DNA from 3 places in the Blastococcus sp. SYSU D00695 genome. Region 2 is predicted to be linked to each of the others. Evidence: riboswitches for the same ligand, from Rfam matches in the RefSeq annotation. Region 2 holds a riboswitch; each other region holds the start of a gene.

Region 1 (6,453 bases), on a different contig from region 2:
TCTTCCTCGAAGGCGATCATCTTGGCCATGTGGTGATGTCCTCCATGCATGGATCGCTGCACGGCCGGGACCGGCGCCCGCGACGGACGACACCGGTGCTGCGGACGCTCCGTCGGTCCGCCGACCAGTGCCTCACCGTTCCGACCTGATTGGCACTCGGCACTGTCGAGTGCCAACCGAAGTCTGGCACTCGCCCCTGCCGAGTGCAAGAACGGGGGTGGACGGCGGACTGTTCCCGGCCCACCGGCCGAGTGACCGCCGCACCGGCGCCCCGGGTCCTCGGGGGTCGCCGGCATGGGAAGCGATCCCCACGTCTCCGGCCCACAGACGTGGGGATGGCTTCCCATGCCTCGACGCGGGAGAGGTGGACGGGTCCCGAGACGCACGGAGGCCCGGCCCCCACTCCGGGGACCGGGCCTCTGCGAGGACCGCGAGGGGTCAGGCGACGCGGACGCCGTCGGCCTGGGGACCCTTCTCGCCCTGGACGACCTCGAAGGTGACCCGCTGGCCCTCGTCGAGGCTCTTGTAACCGTCCATCTGGATGGCCGAGTAGTGGACGAAGACGTCCTGGCCGCCGTCGACGGCGATGAAGCCGAAGCCCTTCTCGGCGTTGAACCACTTCACGGTGCCCTGTGCCACGTGTGCTCCCACGGTGCGTGCGGACGGCCCCCGTCCTCCGGGTGCCGGGTCACCAGCTCTCCCGCCCGTACGACACGTGCGTGGAACTCGAACCGCGCGGAAAGCTACAACAAAGAGACGTCGAACACACCGGGTCGGCGCGCGACGTCACCCGGCCGAGCGGACGTCCTCGTCTCGCAACCCGGTCGGGGGACGGGGCCGCCCCCTAACGGATGAGCCCGGCCGCCCGGAGGGACTTCAGCGAGGGCTCCACGCGGTGGGTCGGGCCGACCACCGGCTCCAGCGGGTCGAGGGTCTTCAGCCCCTCCCCGGTGTTGAGGACGACGGTCTCCTTCGCCGGGTCCAGCCGCCCGTCGGCGACGAGCTGGCGCAGGACGGCGACCGTCACCCCGCCCGCGGTCTCGGCGAAGACGCCGGTGGTGCGGGCCAGGTCGCGGATCCCCTGCACGATCTCCTCGTCGCCCACCCGGCCGACCGCGCCGCCGGTGCGCCGGATCGCGTCGAGCGCGTAGGGACCGTCGGCGGGGTTGCCGATGTTCAGCGACTTCGCGATGCCGGTGGGCTTGACCGGCTTGACGACGTCCCAGCCGTTGTCGAACGCCGTGGCGATCGGGTCGCAGCCGGCGGACTGGGCGCCGAACACCGTCCACTCCGAGGCCTCGACGATCCCGGCCGCGGCGAGCTCGCGGAAGGCCTTGTCGACCTTGGTGAGCAGCGACCCGGACGCCATCGGGATGACGACCTGGGCGGGGATGCGCCAGCCGAGCTGCTCGGCGATCTCGTAGCCCACCGTCTTGGAGCCCTCGGCGTAGTAGGGACGGACGTTCTGGTTGACGAACGCCGTCTCCTCGAACTCGTCGGTCTCGCCGAGCTCGCTGGTCAGCCGGTTCACGTCGTCGTAGGAGCCGTCGACGGCGACCAGCGTCTGGCCGTAGACCGCCGACTGCACGACCTTGCCCGGCTCCAGGTCGCTGGGGATGAACACGACCGAGGGCAGGCCCGCGCGGGCGGCGTGCGCGGCGACGGAGTTGGCCAGGTTGCCGGTGGAGGCGCAGGCGATCTGCGAGTAGCCCAGCCGCCGGGCCGCGGTCGCGGCGAGGCTGACCACGCGGTCCTTGAACGAGTGCGTGGGGTTGGCCGAGTCGTCCTTCACCCACAGGCCACCGGTGATGCCGAGCTCGGCGGCGAGCCGGTCGGCGCGCACGAGCGGGGTCATGCCGGGGTCGAGCGAGACCCGGTCGGCCGGGTCCTGGCCGACCGGCAGCAGCGCGGCGTAGCGCCAGATGTTCTGCGGCCCGGCCTCGATCTGCTCCCGGCTCACCGCCTTCATCAGCTCGGGGTCGTAGTCGACCTCCAGCGGCCCGAAGCACTCGGCGCAGGCGTGCTGGGCGATGAGCCCGAAGGTGGCGCCGCAGTTGCGGCACACCAGGCCGCGGGCGGGACACGGGGGGACCGGGCCACCGGCGGACGCGTCGGCCTGGGCGGATCCGGGAGCGGTCAGGGTCATGCGACGACTACCTCCTCATCTTCCCCGCGGCGGGCCGTCGAGCCGCGCGGGACGGAATTGGCACCTCTCGCCGCGCATGCGCGCGGACGGCGGTTGCCGGGGCTTCGTCGGGCCGTGTCCCTCTGCCCCTCTGGATGAGTGGAACGGCTCCATGCTAACCCGCCGGGACCCGGCTCCAGGACCCCGGCCAGACTGCGGGCGTGGCCACGCGCATCGTCTACACCGACCTCGACGGCACCATGGTGGGCCCGCGCGGCTCGTTCTGGCACACCGCCGGCCGGGACCTGACCGCCGAGCCCGCCACCGCACTGCTGGACCTGCACCGGGCCGGCGTCCCGTTGGTCCTGGTCAGCGGGCGGACGCTGGAGCAGGTGGTCGAGGCCGGCCGGATCTTCGCGGCCGAGGGCGCGATCGCCGAGCTGGGCGCCGTCGTCAGCTGGAAGGGCGGCCGGGAGCGGCACCTGCTCACCGGCGACCTCCCGGCCCGGTACGAGGGGCGGACCCCGATGGACGTGTTCGCCGAGACGGGGCTCGTCGACACCCTGCTGGCCCGGCACGCGGGCCGGCTGGAGTGGCACGCCCCCTGGCACGCCACCCACGAGGCCGACGCGCTGCTGCGCGGCCGGGTCGACCCGCGCGCGATCGAGGCCGAGCTGGCCGAGGACGGGTACGAGTGGCTGACGCTCAACGACAACGGCGCAATCCAGGCGACGCCGTCCATGACGCTGGACGCCGACCCGGCACCGCCGCACGTCTACCACCTGATGCCCCGCGGCATCTCCAAGGGCAGGGCGATCGCCTGGGACCTGCGCCGGCGCGGCATCGACCCGGCCGACGCGGTGGCCATCGGCGACAGCGTCAGCGACCTGGACATGGCGCCCGCGGTCGGCCGGCTGTGGATCACCGCCAACGGCGCCGAGGTCGACGGGATGGCCCAGCGCCTGGCCGCCGTCCCCAACGCGACCGTGACCGGGGCGCCGATGGGCGAGGGCTGGGCCGAGGCCGTCCGCGCCAGCCTGTGACGGCGCGGGCGGCCCCGGCTCAGGAGGTGACGTCGCGCCGGGCGAAGTGGCGGAAGGCCAGGGCGGTGAACACGGCCGCGTAGACCAGCGACTGGACGACGCCGCGGAACATGTCCCCCGAGTCGACCGGCGTCAGCAGCAGGTCGGTCCAGGCGAACTCCTCCGCCGTCGGGAACCAGTCCCGGATCGACCCGAGCTGCTCCACCTGGTCGAGGATCGCGAACACGAACATCGTGAACACCGCCCCGCCGACGGCGGCCAGCGGCGCGTCGGTGACCGTGGACAGCCAGAACGCCAGGGTGCCGACGACGAGCAGGTGGACGGCGAGGTAGCCGACCATCCCGGCCAGCCGCAGCATGCCCTCCCCCTGGTCGAGGGTGACCCCCAGCGGGGTGCGGATGGCGTCGAAGCCGAACGCGAGCCCGCCGGCGACGACCGCGACCACGGTCAGCACCACCAGGGCGCCGACGGACAGCAGCAGCGCCGCGGCGAACTTCTGGCGGAGCAGCCGCATGCGGGGGACGGGGGTCGCCAGCGTGTACCGCAGCGACCCCCACTGCGCCTCGCTGGCCACGGTGTCGCCGAAGAACAGCGCGTAGACCACGACGAGGAAGAAGCCGGTGGTCGCGAACAGCACGAACAGGGTGAAGTTCAGCCCGCCGGAGGTCGCGACGTCGACGAGGTTGAGCCGGCTGTTCTCCTGCGCGTCCTCGCTCGCCCCGAACTTCAGCGCGGCGATGAGGATCAGCGGCAGGGCGACCATCAGCGCCAGCACGCCGAGCGTCCGGCGGCGCTTGAACTGCCGGCGCAGCTCGACCGACAGCCGCAGGGTGCGCTCGGGCCGGTAGCCGGCCACCGCCCCGGTCGGCTGCACGTGGCCGGTGTCGACCGCCATCAGGACCCCTCCCCCACCAGCGCCAGGAACGCGTCCTCGAGCCGCCGCCGCGGCGTGAACTGGTCGACCGCCACGTCCGCGGCGACCAGGGCCTGCAGCGCCTCCGCCCGCGAGGTGCCGCGGCCGAGCTCGGCGACCAGCCCGTCGTCGGTGCGCTCGGCGGTCACGCCGGGCAGCGCCTGCAGGACGGCGATCGCCCGCGCCTCGTCGGCGTCGTCGACCAGGCCGACGAGCACCGAGCCGCCGGTGCCCACGATCTCCTCCACGGTGCCCTGCGCGATCTTCTGGCCCTTGGCCATGACGACGACGTGGCTGCAGGTCTGCTCGATCTCGCTGAGCAGGTGGCTGGAGACGATGACGGTGCGCCCGGTGGCCGCGTAGGAGCGCAGCACCTCGCGCATGGCGTGGATCTGCGGCGGGTCGAGGCCGTTGGTCGGCTCGTCGAGCACGAGCAGGTCGGGCAGCCCGAGCATCGCCTGCGCGATCGCGACCCGCTGCCGCATGCCCTGGCTGTAGCGGCGCACCGGCCGGTCGACGGCGGCGCCGAGGCCGGCCACCTCGATCGCCTCCTCCATGTGCGCGTCCGCCTCGGGGCGCCCGGTCGCCGCCCAGTACAGCCGCAGGTTCTCCCGGCCGGACAGGTGCGGCATCAGCCCGGTGCCCTCGACGAAGGAGCCCAGCCGGGACAGGACCGGCCGGCCGGGGCCGGCGGCGTGGCCGAAGACGCTGATCCGCCCCTCGGTCGGCCGGATCAGGCCCATGAGCATCCGCAGCGACGTCGTCTTGCCGGCGCCGTTGGGGCCGAGCAGCCCGAGCACCTGGCCGCGGCGCACCTCGAACGAGAGGTCCCGGACGGCGACGAAGCCGTCCTTGTAGGCCTTGGTGACGCCCTCGAACCGCAGCGGCACGTCCTCGCCGTCGGGCTCGACGACCGACACCCGCCGCCGCTGCCGCCGCCCCCACAGCACGGCCGCCAGCCAGCCGAGCAGGGCCAGGCCCGCGAGGACGCCGAGCAGGACCCACCAGCGGCTGCCGTTGCTGTCGCCGACCGGGGTGCCGGCGACCTCGGGCACGGCCAGGACGGTGCCCTCACCGTCGGCCGGCGCCACCGAGTAGACCGCCGCCTGGGCCGGCAGGGCGTAGGCCTGGTCGGTGGAGGAGACCAGCACGCGCATGGTGTGGCCGGCCTCGAAGCGGTGCACGATCCCCGGCAGCGCGACGGTGACGCGGGTGGGGGCGCTCGGGTCCGTCGACAGGCCGGTGAGCTGCAGCGGGGCGACGAGGCCGGAGGGCAGGGTGAGGCCGCCGTCGGCGTCGACGTCGTACAGCTTCGCGAACAGCACCGCCGTACCGCTGGGCGAGGAGACGGCGAGGTCGACCGTCGGGGCGCCGACCACCTCGACGGCCGCGTCGAGCGGGCGGCTGTCGAAGGCGGCGAACTGGCCGGGGATCTCCACGGTGGCGCCGCCCAGCGCGGCGGTGACCGCACCGAGCCCGGGAACGGTGGTGAGCGCGGCGGGGGTGCCGCCGGCCGGGGTGACGACGGGCTGCGCCGGCCCGGTGACCGGGACGGCCTCCCGCTCGGCGGCCGCGGCGCCGTCCAGGCCCGGGTAGGTGTCGGCGTCGACGGTCCGGGTGGCGCTGCCGCCCTGCACCGTCAGGCCGGTGGTGGCCACGCCCGTGGGTGCGGGGAACGAGAAGCCGGTGCCCGGGTCGCTGCCGCGGTCGGGGTCGCCCGCCTCGCGCAGGTGCCAGGAGAACCAGGCGGCGACCTCGTCGCGCAGCGCGTCCTCGACCCGGGCGGGCGCGCTGTTGTCGTGGCCGCCGTCGTACCAGACGACGCGGACGGGGGTGCCGTTGGCGGCGATGCCGCGGGCGTTGGCGTCGGCCTGGCCGAGGCCGAACAGGGAGTCCTGGGTGCCCTGGACCAGCAGGGTGGGGGCGGTGATGCGGTCGAGCACGCCGGCCGGGCTGCTGCGGTCGAGGATCGCGGCGATCTCCGGGGTGAGCGTCCCGGTGGCGGCCGCGTCCTGGTAGGCGGCGCAGATGTCGGCGCGGAACCGGCCGCAGGTCAGCGCCTGCTCGACCGACTGCGGGTCGAGCGCGGACGGGTCGACCGGCGGCAGGTCCGGCGCCCCGGCGCCCGCGCTCCCTCCCCCGCCGAGCGCCCCGAGCAGGCCGCCGGCGGTCGGCACCGAGCCGGCGCCGAAGAACAGGCCGGCCCACAGCCGCTTGTAGACGCCGCCCGCGCCCTGGGGGGTGGCCGCGACCGTGGTGCCGTCGTCGGGGCCGGCGGAGTTCGGGAACAGCGCGGCGGTGAGCGAGTTCCAGGTGATCTGCGGGGCGATGGCGTCGACCCGGTCGTCGTAGGCCGCGCCCAGCAGGGACAG
Region 2 (6,453 bases):
CCGGCGCACCCGGACCCGCGAGAGCACCAGCACCACCAGCGTGACCAGGTACGGGGCGGCGTCGGTGAGCTGCTGGGGCAGGCCGATGCCCTGCAGCCGGAAGCCCCAGGCCTCCGCGGCGCCGAACAGCAGGCAGGCGCCGAGCACCCACAGCGGGCGGTTGACGGCGAGCATCACCGCGGCGACGGCGACCCAGCCGCGGCCGGCGGTCATGTTCTCGGTGAAGGCGGTGACGGTGCCCAGCGACAGCTGCGCACCGCCCAGGCCGCACAGCGCACCCGCGAGGACGACGGTCGCCGCCTGGTAGCGGGTGACCGGGACGCCGAGGCTGGTCGCCGCCTCCGGGTGCTCCCCCACCCCGCGCAGCCGCAGCCCCACCGACGTCCGCGACAGCCACAGCGACATCACCACGGCCAGCACCAGCGCCAGCGGCACGAGCACGGTCGCCCGGCCCAGCACGGCACCGAGCACCGGCACGCCGTCGAGGACGTCGAGGTCGGGCAGGCCCTGCAGGCCGGCCGGCGCGAACGTGCCGGTGGCGCCCAGCGCCTCGCGCAGGACGAAGCCGGTGGCGCCCAGCGCCAGCAGGTTCATGCCGACGGCCACGATGATCGGGTCGGCCCGCCACGACACCGCGCCGACGGCCAGCACCAGGCTGAACACGGCGCTGGACACGACGGCGGCGAGCACGCCGACCCAGGCGTTGCCCGACCACCAGCTGACCGCGACCGCGGTGAACGCGCCCCACAGCAGCTGGCCCTCCAGCGCGATGTCGAACACGCCGGCCCGGCCGCACAGGGCGCCGCCGAGCGCCGCGTAGAGCACCGGCGCGGCCGCGGTCAGGACGGCGGCGACGAAGGCCAGGGTGAACACGTCCACGTCAGCCCCTCCCCCCGGCCGCGCGCCGGGCGCGGTCGGCCAGCCAGCGGCCGGCCAGGACCCGCGCGGCCAGCACCAGGATGACGACGGCCTGGACGACCTGGCCGAGCTGGCGAGGCACGTCGACGTCCCGCTCCATCCCGGCGGCCCCCACCGAGAGGATCGTGAACAGCGCCGCGGTGAGCGGCAGCAGCGCCGGGCGCCCGCCGGCCAGCAGCGCGGCCGCGACACCGGCGAACGTGTAGCCGGGGGCGGTCAGGGCGTCGTCGATGAAGCGGAACGGCTGGCTCAGCACGATCACCGCACCGGCCAGGCCCGCGACCGCGCCGGCCGAGGCGAGCGTGCCCAGGGTCAGCCGCGGCACGGAGAGGCCGCCGTAGGCGGCGAACCCGCGGTTGGCGCCGGCGACCCGGATCTCGTAGCCGGCAGGGGTGCGGGCGTCGACGTACACGGCGACCAGCAGGACGGCGACCACCAGCAGCAGCCCGACGTTGGTGTAGCTCATCCCGGGCAGGGCGGGCAGGTGCGCGGCGTCGGGCAGCCGCGGCGTCTGCGGCACCGGCGAGCCCTCCTCCGCCATCGGGAAGCGGACCAGGTAGGAGGCCAGCGCCACCATCGGGGTGCTGAGCAGCAGCGTGGAGATGATCACCGGGACGCCGGCGCGGGTGGACAGCGGCGCGGAGACCGAGGCGAGCGTCCCGCCGGCGAGCATGCCCGCGACCACGCACAGCGGCAGCAGCAGCGGCGCGGGCGCCGGCACGTACAGCGCGACGGCGGCCGCGGTGATCCCGCCGGCGACCAGCTGCCCGTCCCCGCCGAGGTTGAACTCCCCCATCCGCGCCGGGACGGCGAACGCCAGCGACATGGCGAGGATGGCGGTGAACCCGGCGACGGCGAAGTCGATGTTGCTGACGCTCAGCGCCCCGCGGACCATCGCGTCGTAGCCGCGCAGCGGGTCCACGCCGGCGGCGAGCATGACCACGGCGCCGACGAGCAGCGCCACGGCGACGGCCCCCAGCGGCACCAGCGCGGCGGGCGCGGACAGCCGGGCACGCTCCAGCAGGGCGCTCACCGCTCCCCTCCCCCGCCGGCGCCGGGGACCGCGCCGGGCACGCCGCCGTGGACCCCGCCGCCGTGGACCCCGCCGCCGTGGACCCTGCCGCCGTGGACCATCGCCGCCCCGAGCACCTCGTCGGTCGCGTCGGCGGCGTCGAGCTCGGCGGTCACCTCGCCGTCCAGCATCACCAGCACCCGGTCCGCGAGCGCCCGCAGCTCGCTGATCTCGTAGGAGACGAGCAGCACCGCGCCGCCGCGGGCGCGGTAGTCCAGCAGCAGCCGGTGGATCTCCTCCCCGGCGCCGACGTCGACGCCCTGGGTCGGCTGCTCGACCACCAGCAGGTCCGCCTCGTGGTGCAGCTCGCGGGCCAGCACCACCTTCTGCGCGTTGCCGCCCGACAGCGAGCCCAGCGGCACCGCGACGCCGGCGGTCTTCACGCCCAGGCGGCGGACCAGCTCGACGGCCTGGGCGCGCAGCGCCCGGGTGGACAGGCGCCCGCGGCGGCCGATCGGCGGCGTCCGGTGGTGGCCGAGCGCGAGGTTGTCGGCGACCGACAGCGCCGCGGCGGTGCCGACGCCGGGGCGGTCCTCGGGGACGTAGGCGATGCCCAGCCCGCGGCGCTCCCGGATGCCCAGGCCGGCGAGGTCCCGGCCGTGCAGGCGCACCGTGCCGGCCTCGGGGGTGCGCATCCCGACGACGGTCTCCACCAGCTCGCGCTGCCCGTTGCCGGAGACCCCCGCGATGCCGACGACCTCCCCGGGGCGGACCCGCAGCGAGACGTCCCGGACCCGGGCGGCCCCCGCCGCGGCCGGCAGCCGCAGGCCCGACACCTCCAGCACCGGGTCGCCGGAGACGGCGCCGCGCGGGTTGACCGCGGGCACCAGCCCGCGGCCGATCATCGCCTCGACGATCTCGCCGGCGGTGGTGTCCGCGGTGGTCAGCCGGGCGGTCACGGCGCCGTCGCGCAGCACCGTGACCCGGTCGGTGGCCTCGAGCACCTCGCGGACCTTGTGCGTGACCAGGGCGACCGTCGTCCCCTGCTCGGCCATCCGGCGGACGACCGCGAACAGCGAGTCGACCTCGCCCGGCGTCAGCACGGCGGTCGGCTCGTCGAGGATGAGCACCTCGGCCTGCCGGTGCAGCGCCTTGAGGATCTCCACCCGCTGGCGGACGCCGAGGGGGAGGGTGTCGACGCGGGCGGTGGGGTCGACGTCGAGCCCGATGCGGGCGGACAGCTCCTCGACCCGGCGCTCGGCGGCGCGGCGGTCCAGCAGGCCGCGGCGGGCGGGCTCGGCGCGGTAGACGACGTTCTCGGCCACGCTCATCGAGCCGAACAGCCGGAAGTGCTGGTGGACCATGCCCAGCCCGGCGGCGATGGCGTCCAGCGGCGAGCCCAGCCGGACCTCGCGGCCGTCGCGCAGCACCTGCCCGGCGTCGGGGCGGTGCAGCCCGTAGAGGACCGACATCAGGGTGGACTTGCCGGCCCCGTTCTCCCCGACGACGGCGTGCACGGTCCCCCGCTCGAGGACCAGGTCCACGCCGTCCACGGCGACGACGGCGCCGAAGCGCTTGGTGACGCCACGGAGCTCGGCCGCGGGGTGGGCCCCCGCGGCCGAGCCTCCTGTGGTGCCCGGTGCCGTGCTGGTCATCCAGCGGCCGGGTCGTCCACGGTGATCGTGCCGTCGATGATCTGGTCGCGGACCTGCTCCAGCTGCGCGACGACGTCGGGGTGGTCGGCGATCAGGCAGCCGGAGTCGGCGAGGTCGTCGGCGAAGGCGGTCAGGCCCACGCCACCCTCGGCGAGCCCGTACACCTGCGCGCCGCCGGTGTCGCCGCCGAGGATCGCGGTCACCGACTCGGCCAGCGCGACGTCGACGTTCTTGATGACGTTGTCGACGACGTGGCCGGGGGCCGAACCGCACTCGTTGACGTCGACGCCGTAGGCGGAGAACCCGCCGGCCGCGGCGACCTCGAAGGCGCCCACGTTGCTGCCGGAGGCGGCGAGCAGCACCTGGTCCGCACCGCCGTCGGCCAGCACCTGGGCCTGGGCGCCGCCGCGAGCGGGGTCACCGAAGGGGTTGTCGCCACCGACGAACAGCGGGGTGGAGGTGGCCTGCGGGTTCACGCTCTGCGCGCCGGCCTGGAACGGGTCGACCCAGCGGCGGATGAAGGGCGTGTCCAGGGCCGCGACGACACCGATCTTCCCGGTCTGCGTCAGCAGCCCGGCCTCGACGCCGGCCAGGTAGGTGGCCTCGTGCTCGCGGAACGCGGCGCACGTGACGTTCTCCGGCTGCGGGTCGGGGCAGCCGTCCACCAGCAGGAACTGCTGGTCGGGGTTGTCGACCGGCACGGTGGCGAACGCGTCCTGCAGGGAGAAGCTCAGGCCGATGACGACGTCGGGCCGCTCCCGCACCGCGGCCTCGACGTTCTGCTGGATCGAGGTCGGGTCGGTGCTCTCGTAGACGTCGAGCTCCAGCCCCTCCTCGTCCGCGACGCGCTGCGCACCCTCGACGGCGAGCTCGAGGAAGTTGTTGCCGCCGACCGGGTTGGGGGTGATGACGATGATCGAGCCGGCGGAGTCGCCGCCGTCACCGCCGTCCCCACCTCCCGAGTCGCTGTCGGCGCAGCCGGAGAGACCCACCACCGCCACGAGGGCGGCGGCGGCCAGCGGGCCGCGGCGTCGACGGGACAGGTCGGTCATCGGGTGCTCCCTGCGGAGGGCGCCGCCGGCGGCGGCGCGGGGGTGGGGGACGCCGCGGCCGGTCCGGCCCGAGGCGAGCACCACGTCGGTTCCCTCCTGCGCCTTACCCGGAACACCGCGTCCAGGTCTGGTCGTCACCCGGAGCACCCCGCGACGGAGAGGGTTGCCGGCCAGCGAGCCGGGGCTTGACGCTGGCACTCAGGACCGGGGCAGAAGGTACACGGGGCACCGGGTGCCACGAGCGGCCGGCCCGGCGACGCCGTCCCGCAGACCGGGACGGCCGTCCACGTGCTGGGACGGCCGCCGCGGTGGGAGACTCGGACGCGTGAGCCTGCCGCGCGCCGCGCTGACCGAGCGGATGCTGCCCTTCACCACGACCGTGTTCGCCGAGATGTCGGCGCTGGCCGCGCGGACCGGGGCGATCAACCTCGGCCAGGGCTTCCCCGACACCGACGGGCCGCGGTCGCTGCTGGAGGACGCCGTCGCCGCCGTCCGCGGCGGGGTCAACCAGTACCCCCCGGCGGCCGGGATGCCCGTCCTGCGGGAGGCCGTCGCCGCGCACCAGGAGCGCTTCCGCGGCCTGCGGGTCGACCCGGACGACGTGCTGGTGACCGTGGGCGCCACGGAGGCCATCGCCGCCACCGTCCTCGCGCTGACCGAGCCCGGCGACGAGGTGGTGACCTTCGAGCCCTACTACGACGGCTACGCCGCGACGATCGCGCTGGCCGGGGCGCAGCGGCGGACGGTGGCGCTGCGCTCCCCCGACTTCGCCGTCGACGAGGACGCGCTGCGGGCGGCGTTCTCCCCGCGCACCCGGCTGGTGCTGCTGAACACCCCGCACAACCCCACCGGCAAGGTCTTCGACCGCGCCGAGCTGGAGCTGGTCGCGCGGCTGGCCGCCGAGCACGACGCGGTGGTCGTCGCCGACGAGGTGTACGAGCACATGACGTACGGCGTCCCGCACCTGTCGATCGCCACGCTGCCCGGGATGGCCGAGCGGACGCTGACCATCTCCTCCGCCGGCAAGACCTTCTCGGTGACCGGCTGGAAGGTCGGCTGGGTGCACGGCCCGACCGAGCTGGTCGCCGCCGTCAGGGCGGTCAAGCAGTTCCTCACGTTCGTCGGCAGCGGCCCCTTCCAGCCGGCCGTGGCCCGCGCGCTGGCCCTGCCTGACGAGTACTTCCAGGGGCTGCGCGCGGACCTGCTGCGCAAGCGCGACCTGCTGGTCGCCGGCCTGGAGGCGGCGGGGTTCGCGACCAACCGGCCCGACGGCACCTACTTCGTCACCGCCGACGCCGCCCCGCTGGGCTACACCGACGCGATGGCGCTGTGCTGGGACCTGCCGGAGCTCGCCGGGGTGGTCGGCGTCCCGGTGCGGGTCTTCCACGACGACCCCACCGCCGCCCCGTCGCTGGTGCGCTTCGCGTTCTGCAAGCAGGACGCCGTCCTCGCCGAGGCCGCCGAGCGCCTCGCCGCGCTGGGCGCCCGCCTCGCGCGCTGAACCGCGGCGTCCCCCACCGCTCGACATCAGCGGTGGGGGACGCGGCGGTCCTGCTCAGTAGGTGAAGCGGCCCACCGTGGTGCGCAGGTCGGCGGCCATCCGGGACAGCTCGTCGACGGCGGTCCGCGTCTGGGTCAGCGCCTGCGTCGTGGAGTCCGCGGCGGTGGAGACGCCGGTGATGTTGTCCGCGATCTGCCCCGACCCCTGCGCCGCCTCGGCCACCGACCGGGCCATCTCGTTCGTCGTCGCCGTCTGCTCCTCCACCGCCGAGGCGATCGTGGTCTGCCGGTCGGAGATCTGCGCGACGATCGAGCT
Region 3 (6,453 bases), on a different contig from region 2:
GGTAGGTGAGGTGCGCGATCCGCCGGGCGACCCCGAGCCCCGCGACGGGCCCGGGGCCGGGCAGGTAGTCCCCGCCCGCCCAGGCCGGGTCGGCGCGGATCGCCGCCTGCTGCGTGGTCTGGGTGCCGACCTGGTCGGCGGTGGCGGCCGCACCCGAGGCGAGGAAGAACAGCGCGCCGACCCGCTCGGGATGCCCGACGGCCCACTCCAGCGCCCGCATGCCGCCCATCGACCCGCCCAGCACGGCGGCCCAGCGGTCGACGCCCAGGGCGTCGGCCAGCGCGGCCTCGACCGCGACCTGGTCGGCGACGGTCACCGCCGGGAACCGCGAGCCCCAGGGGGCGCCGTCGGGCGCGGACGACGACGGGCCGGTCGTGCCCTGGCAGCCGCCGAGCACGTTGGCGCAGACGACGAACAGCCGGTCGGTGTCCAGCGGCGCGCCGGGCCCGACGAGCCCGCCCCACCAGCCGGCGGTGGGGTGCCCGGGGCCGGCGAGCCCGGCCAGGTGGCTGTCGCCGGTCAGCGCGTGCTCGACGAGCACCGCGTTGCCGCCGCCGGGCGCGAGCGTCCCCCACGTCTCGTAGGCGACGCGGACGCCGGGCAGCACCCCGCCGCGCTCCAGGGCCACCGGGCCCTCGACGTCGAGGAACAGCCGGTCCCCGACCGGGTCGCCGTCGCGCCAGCCGCCGGTGCGGGCGGGGGTCCGGGACGCCGGACCGGCGCCCCGGACCCCGGTCACGTCAGGCGCTCTTGGCGGCGCGGAAGCCGGCCTCGAGGTCGGCCAGGATGTCCTCGATGCCCTCCAGGCCCACCGCGAGGCGCACCAGGCCCGGGGTGACCCCGGTGGTCAGCTGCTCCTCGGGGGTGAGCTGCGAGTGCGTCGTCGACGCCGGGTGGATCACCAGGCTGCGGACGTCGCCGATGTTGGCCACGTGGCTGTGCAGCTCCAGGGCGTCGACGAAGCGCTTGCCGGCCTCGACCCCGCCGTGCAGCTCGAAGGTCAGCACGGCACCGGCGCCGCGCGGGGCGTACTTCTGCTGCGCGGTGTGCCACGGCGAGGACGCCAGGCCCGGGTAGTTCACCCGGTCCACGGAGTCGTGGTTCTCGAGGAACTCCGCCACCCGCTGGGCGTTGGCCACGTGCCGCTCCATGCGCAGCGACAGCGTCTCGATGCCCTGCACCACGAGGAAGGCGTTGAACGGGCTGACGGCCGGGCCCAGGTCGCGCAGCAGCTGCACCCGGGCCTTGAGCGCGTAGGCCGGCGCGCCGAGGTCGGCGTAGACGACGCCGTGGTAGGTCGGGTCCGGCTCGGTGAAGCCGGGGAACTTGCCGCTGCGCCAGTCGAAGTTGCCGCTGTCGACGATGAGCCCGGCGATCGCGGTGCCGTGCCCGCCGAGGTACTTGGTCGCCGAGTGGACGACGACGTCGGCGCCGAACTCGATCGGCCGGATCAGGTACGGGGTGGCGATGGTGTTGTCGACGATCAGCGGGACGCCGTTGCGGTGCGCGACCTCGGAGACCGCGCTGATGTCGAGGACGTCGCCCTTCGGGTTGCCGATCGTCTCGGCGTAGAAGGCCTTGGTGTTCTCCTGGACCAGCGACTGCCAGTTCTCCGGGTCGTCGGGGTCCTCCACGAAGGAGACGGTGACGCCGAGCTTGGGCAGCGAGTGGTGCAGCAGGTTGTACGTGCCGCCGTACAGCGACGCCGACGCGACGACGTGGCTGCCGGCCTCGGCGATGTTGAGGATCGCCAGGGTCTCGGCCGCCTGGCCGCTGGCGACGGCGAGCGCGGCCACGCCGCCCTCCAGCGACGCGACGCGCTGCTCGAGCGCGTCCTGCGTCGGGTTCATGATCCGGGTGTAGATGTTGCCCATCTCGGCCAGCGCGAACAGGTCGGCGGCGTGCTGGGCGTCGCGGAACTGGTAGCTGGTCGTGGCGTAGATCGGCAGCGCGCGGGCGCCGGTCGTGGGGTCGGGGCTGGTGCCGGCGTGGATCTGCCGGGTCTCGAAGCTCCAGCTCTGGGGGTCGGTCATGCGCCGGTCTCCTCTCGGTCGGGAGACCCGGCGGCGCACCGGAGACTCCGTCTTGCCGGGCGGCGGGCGCCGTCCGACCGGCTCTTCCCCTGGGAGCACCTCGGACGGAGAGAGGTTGCCGGGCAGCCAGCCAGGTGCTTGTCACTGCCACTCGTGAGCCACCCCGAAGATAGCGGCCCCGTCGTCCCACCCGTCACAGGGGTGGCGGCGACGGGGCGCTCAGGTCGTCGGCGCGGACCCGGGCGCGTCGGCCGGCGTCGGGGCGGCCGGCGCCGTGCCGGTCGGGCTGCCGGTCGGGCTGCCGGTCGCGGGGGACGACGACCCGGGGGTGCCGGAGGGCGTCGCCTCCCCGCCGGTCGTCGTCGGCGCGGCGGTGGGGCTCGCGCTCGTCGGGGCCGGGGCGGTCGACTCCGCCGGCGGGGCGGTGGGGGAGGGGGCGGCCGGTGTCGGCTCGGGAGCAGGGGCCGGTGCGGGGACGACGGCCACCTCGCCGCCGTCCCCGGCGGGCTCGGCCCCGGCGGCCTCCGGGTGCACGTACAGGTAGAGGACGCCGAGGGCGACGAACAGCACCGCGAGGACGACGGTCGAGGTCCGGGCGCGGCCCAGCCGGCGCGGGATCGCCGCCCACCAGCGGCGCGGGCCGTCGGCCGGGGCGGTGGTCGGCGTGGGCGCCGGGGCGGTCGGCAGGACGCCGGTCGCCGGCACGTCGCGGGCGGGCTCGCCGGGCCCGCGGCCGTCGGCGCCGCTCACCCGTCCCCCCGGGCGGACAGGACGCCGGGGGCGTCGGTGGCCACGGGCGGCGGCGGCACGTTCAGCCCGTGCCGCCGGAAGGCCAGCACGACCCGCGCCCGCAGGTCTCGGCCCACCTCGAACTGCTTGCCGGGCAGCGTCCGGGCCACCATCCGGACGTTCACCTCGTCCAGGCCCAGGCTCTCCACGCCCATCACCGAGGGCTCGTCGAGCAGCAGCGGGCGCAGGGCCGGGTCGGCGAACGCGTCGTGGCCGACCCCGCGGAGGATCTCGTTGACCTGGTTGACGTCGACGGCGGCCGGCACCGGGACGTCGACCACCGCGCGCGCCCAGTCGCGGGACAGGTTGACGACCTTGACGATCTGGCCGTTGGGCAGGGTGATCACCTCGCCGTCGGCCGACCGCAGCCGGGTGATCCGCAGCGTGACGTCCTCCACCGTCCCGCGGGCCGGGTCGTTGCCGCCCACCACCTGGATGGAGACGACGTCGCCGAAGCCGTACTGGCGCTCGGTGATGATGAAGAACCCGGCGAGGACGTCGCCGACGATCCGCTGCGCGCCGAAGCCGAGGCCGACGCCGAGCACGGTGGCGGGCGCGACGAGGCCGGTGACGGGCACGCCGAGCCGGTCGAGCACGAAGAAGACGGCGACGGCGTAGATCAGGACGACCAGCGTCCAGGTGATGACCTGCGTGAGCGAGTGCCGGTGCTTGGCCGCCTCGGACCGGACCAGCGCGTCACCGCCGGTCGAGCGCCGGTCGATGCTGGTCGTGATCTTGCTGCCGGTCCAGGCGACGAACCGGGCCAGGAGCACCGAGGCCAGGATGATGAGCACGATCTCCAGGCCGCGGCCCGACAGCCAGTCCAGCAGCTCGTCCAGCGGTTGCACGGCCTTCCCCTCGTCCTCCGTCGTCCGTCGGGACCATTCTCGCCGACGGGCTCAGCGCGGCTCGACGAACAGCGAGGCCGCGGAGCGGCCGATGCGGCCGGTGCCGTCGAACAGGTCCGTGAAGCACTGGGCCGCGCCGGCGGGCCCGAGCGAGGTGGTGGCGTCCATGCCCAGCCACTCCCCGGCCGGCTGCCGGTACAGCGACACGGTCAGGTCGACGTTGGCGAACGTGGCGCGCGTCCAGTCCAGCTCGGCGGAGATGCCGCTGGCCGCGTCCGTCATCACGAGCAGGTGCTCCAGAGGGGTGATCGCCTCGCCGGCGACCAGCGGCGCCAGCGGGCGGGTCCACGCCGCGGCCGGTCCGGGGGCGTTGAACGAGCCGCTGGTGAACCGCCACTCCAGCGCCCGGTGGTAGGCGACCTCCTCGGAGAAGAACCGGGGCAGCTCCGGGCGGCCGGCCTGCGGCCCGGTGTGGTGCGGCAGGTCGGGGGCCGGCACGTCGACCGGTGAGCCCTCCCGGACCCGCATCCGCCAGGCGGTGACCCGCATCCGCGGCACGCCGCCGGCCTCCAGCGTGGCCTCGACCAGCTCCACCCGCCGGCCCGGCCGCAGCACGCGGGTGGCGACGCGGACCGGGCCGACCGGCACCGGCCCCAGCACGTCGAAGGACAGCCGCACCGGCCGGCCGCCGGGGACGCCGCCGGCCCGCTCGACCGCCCGGGCCAGCAGCGCCGCGGGCGGCCCGGCGTGCTGGAGGCCGGGGTCCCACGGGCCGATGGTGAGCGCGGTGGCGAGGAACGCCCCGCCGTCCGGGTCGTCCCCGTCGGGCAGGTACAGCGCGGCAGGCAGGTCCACCGCCGCAGTCTCGCCCGCGGCCGGCCCCGGCCCGCGACCGGCCGCCGCGTCGCCCCGGTCGTCGGCGAGGGGTGGTCCCGTCGCGGTCAGCCGACCGAGCCGTCGCGGCGGGCCAGCCAGAGCGCCGTCCCCAGCCACCCGGCCGCGGCCAGCGCGGCGAGCACCCACAGCCAGCGCAGCGGCTCGCCCGCCGTCGACAGCACCAGCAGGACCGCGACCACCAGCACGGCACCGGAGACGGTGAGGGAGCGCAGCAGGACGTCGACGGTGCCCGGGCCGGGGATCGCGACGAAGACGACCAGCGCCACGACCAGCAGGAAGGCGGCCAGCGCGGCGAGGTAGACGGAGGCGACGCCGTACTGCGCCGGCAGCGCGACGCCGGCGAGCCCGAAGAGGACGACGGCGAGCCCCAGCAGCAGCAGCGTGCGGCGCCGGCGGGGCGACCACGGCGGGTGCGGGGAGGTCACGGACCGAGGGTCCCCGGTGACCGGGCCCGGCGCATCAGACCGGGGGCCGATGAGTTCGCGTGTCGCCGTCCGTCTCTCCTCCGACGGGGCCGAGCGGCCCCCCGACGACAGGAGCAGCACCGTGCGCCGGATCTTCCTCAACCTCGCCGTCTCCGACCTCGCGGCGTCGCGGGCCTTCTACGCGGGGCTCGGCTTCCCCTTCGACGAGCAGTTCTCCGACGAGAACGCGGCCTCGGTGGTGGTCGAGGAGAACGTCTCCGTGATGCTGCTGACCCGCCAGCGCTTCGCCGACTTCGTGACCGGCCCGATCGGTGACCCGGCGGCGGGCCCCACCCAGCTGACGGCGATCTCGGCCGACAGCCGCGAGGCGGTCGACGACCTGCTCGCCCGCGCGCTGGCCTCGGGCGGCAAGCCGTGGAAGCCGGCCCAGGACCACGGCTTCATGTACGGCGTCAGCTTCGCCGACCCGGACGGGCACGTCTGGGAGGTCATCTGGATGGACCCCTCGGCCGTCGGCTGACCGCCCCCTCCCCGGTGTACGTCTGCGGTCCTGCACCGGGCGGGCCCGGGCCTGCGCGGGGCGTAGGGGGCACGGGGCGGTTCGGGGACTACCGTCCGGCCCGTGCCCGTCGCCGTCCGTCCCGGCCTCGGCTACGCGGCGACGATCGGGTCGGCCGCCCTGTTCGGCGTCAACGGGACGGTGTCCACCCTCGCCCTGCAGGCCGGCGTCGAGCCGACCCGGCTGGTGGCGCTGCGCTGCGCGGGCGCCGCGGTCGGGCTGCTGGCGCTGCTGGCCGTCCTCTCCCCGGCCCGCCTGCGGCTGACCTGGCGCGAGGTGCCCTTCCTCGCCGCGTTCGGCGTGGTGGGCGTCGCGCTCACCCAGTTCCTCTACTACGTGGCGATCGACCGGCTGCCGGTCGGGATCGCGCTGGTCTTCGAGATGACGGCGCCGGTCCTCATCGCGCTGTACGTGTGGCTGGTCCGCCGGGAGCGGGTGCGCCGCCGGCTGTGGGCGGCGCTGGGGCTGTCGCTGTCGGGGCTGCTGCTGGTGGCGCAGGTGTGGGAGGGCGGCGGCTCGCTGTCGGCCACCGGCGTCGCCGCGGCCTTCGGGGCGGCGGCCTGCCTGGCGACGTACTACCTGATGGGCGAGCGGGGGACGGCGACCCGGGACCCGGTGGCGCTGACCTGCTGGAGCTTCGTCGCGGCGGCGCTCTTCTGGTCGGTCGCCGCACCGTGGTGGACCTTCGACGCCGCGGTGCTGGCCGACCGGGTGCCGATCTCGATCGGGTCCGCGCAGGTGCCGCTGGGGGTGCTGGTCGCGTGGATCGTCGTCTGCGGCGCGATCCTGCCGTTCTGGCTGTCGATCGGCGCGCTGCGTCACCTGCCGCCGACGACGGCGGGGCTGGTGGCCACCGTGGAGCCGGTGTTCGCCTCGGTCGTGGCGTGGCTGTGGGTGGAGCA

What was found. A riboswitch is a leader RNA that binds a small molecule or an ion and turns the genes downstream of it on or off. The one in region 2 is predicted to bind S-adenosylmethionine.
Region 1: it holds a riboswitch for S-adenosylmethionine, as region 2 does, so the genes downstream of both, thrC (threonine synthase) here and ACI781_RS04215 (BMP family ABC transporter substrate-binding protein) in region 2, are expected to answer to the same signal.
Region 3: it holds a riboswitch for S-adenosylmethionine, as region 2 does, so the genes downstream of both, ACI781_RS16875 (bifunctional o-acetylhomoserine/o-acetylserine sulfhydrylase) here and ACI781_RS04215 (BMP family ABC transporter substrate-binding protein) in region 2, are expected to answer to the same signal.

Annotation. Positions count from the first base shown of each region.
Region 1 covers NZ_JBJGZP010000043.1:8,790-15,242, reverse strand. The annotation lists gene groL (chaperonin GroEL) at 1-29, opposite strand, end outside; gene ACI781_RS18355 (cold-shock protein) at 439-639, opposite strand; gene thrC (threonine synthase) at 845-2,146, opposite strand; SAM riboswitch class I at 2,159-2,287, opposite strand; gene ACI781_RS18345 (HAD-IIB family hydrolase) at 2,347-3,168, shown strand; gene ACI781_RS18340 (ABC transporter permease) at 3,188-4,063, opposite strand; gene ACI781_RS18335 (alpha/beta fold hydrolase) at 4,063-6,453, opposite strand, start outside.
Region 2 covers NZ_JBJGZP010000004.1:94,257-100,709, reverse strand. The annotation lists gene ACI781_RS04230 (ABC transporter permease) at 1-879, opposite strand, end outside; gene ACI781_RS04225 (ABC transporter permease) at 881-1,951, opposite strand; gene ACI781_RS04220 (ABC transporter ATP-binding protein) at 1,948-3,585, opposite strand; gene ACI781_RS04215 (BMP family ABC transporter substrate-binding protein) at 3,582-4,637, opposite strand; SAM riboswitch class IV at 4,731-4,843, opposite strand; gene ACI781_RS04210 (pyridoxal phosphate-dependent aminotransferase) at 4,963-6,138, shown strand; gene ACI781_RS04205 (methyl-accepting chemotaxis protein) at 6,193-6,453, opposite strand, start outside.
Region 3 covers NZ_JBJGZP010000031.1:32,065-38,517, reverse strand. The annotation lists gene metX (homoserine O-acetyltransferase MetX) at 1-739, opposite strand, end outside; gene ACI781_RS16875 (bifunctional o-acetylhomoserine/o-acetylserine sulfhydrylase) at 741-2,033, opposite strand; SAM riboswitch class IV at 2,077-2,192, opposite strand; gene ACI781_RS16870 (hypothetical protein) at 2,253-2,783, opposite strand; gene ACI781_RS16865 (mechanosensitive ion channel family protein) at 2,780-3,670, opposite strand; gene ACI781_RS16860 (thioesterase family protein) at 3,722-4,525, opposite strand; gene ACI781_RS16855 (hypothetical protein) at 4,612-4,992, opposite strand; gene ACI781_RS16850 (VOC family protein) at 5,114-5,512, shown strand; gene ACI781_RS16845 (EamA family transporter) at 5,615-6,453, shown strand, end outside.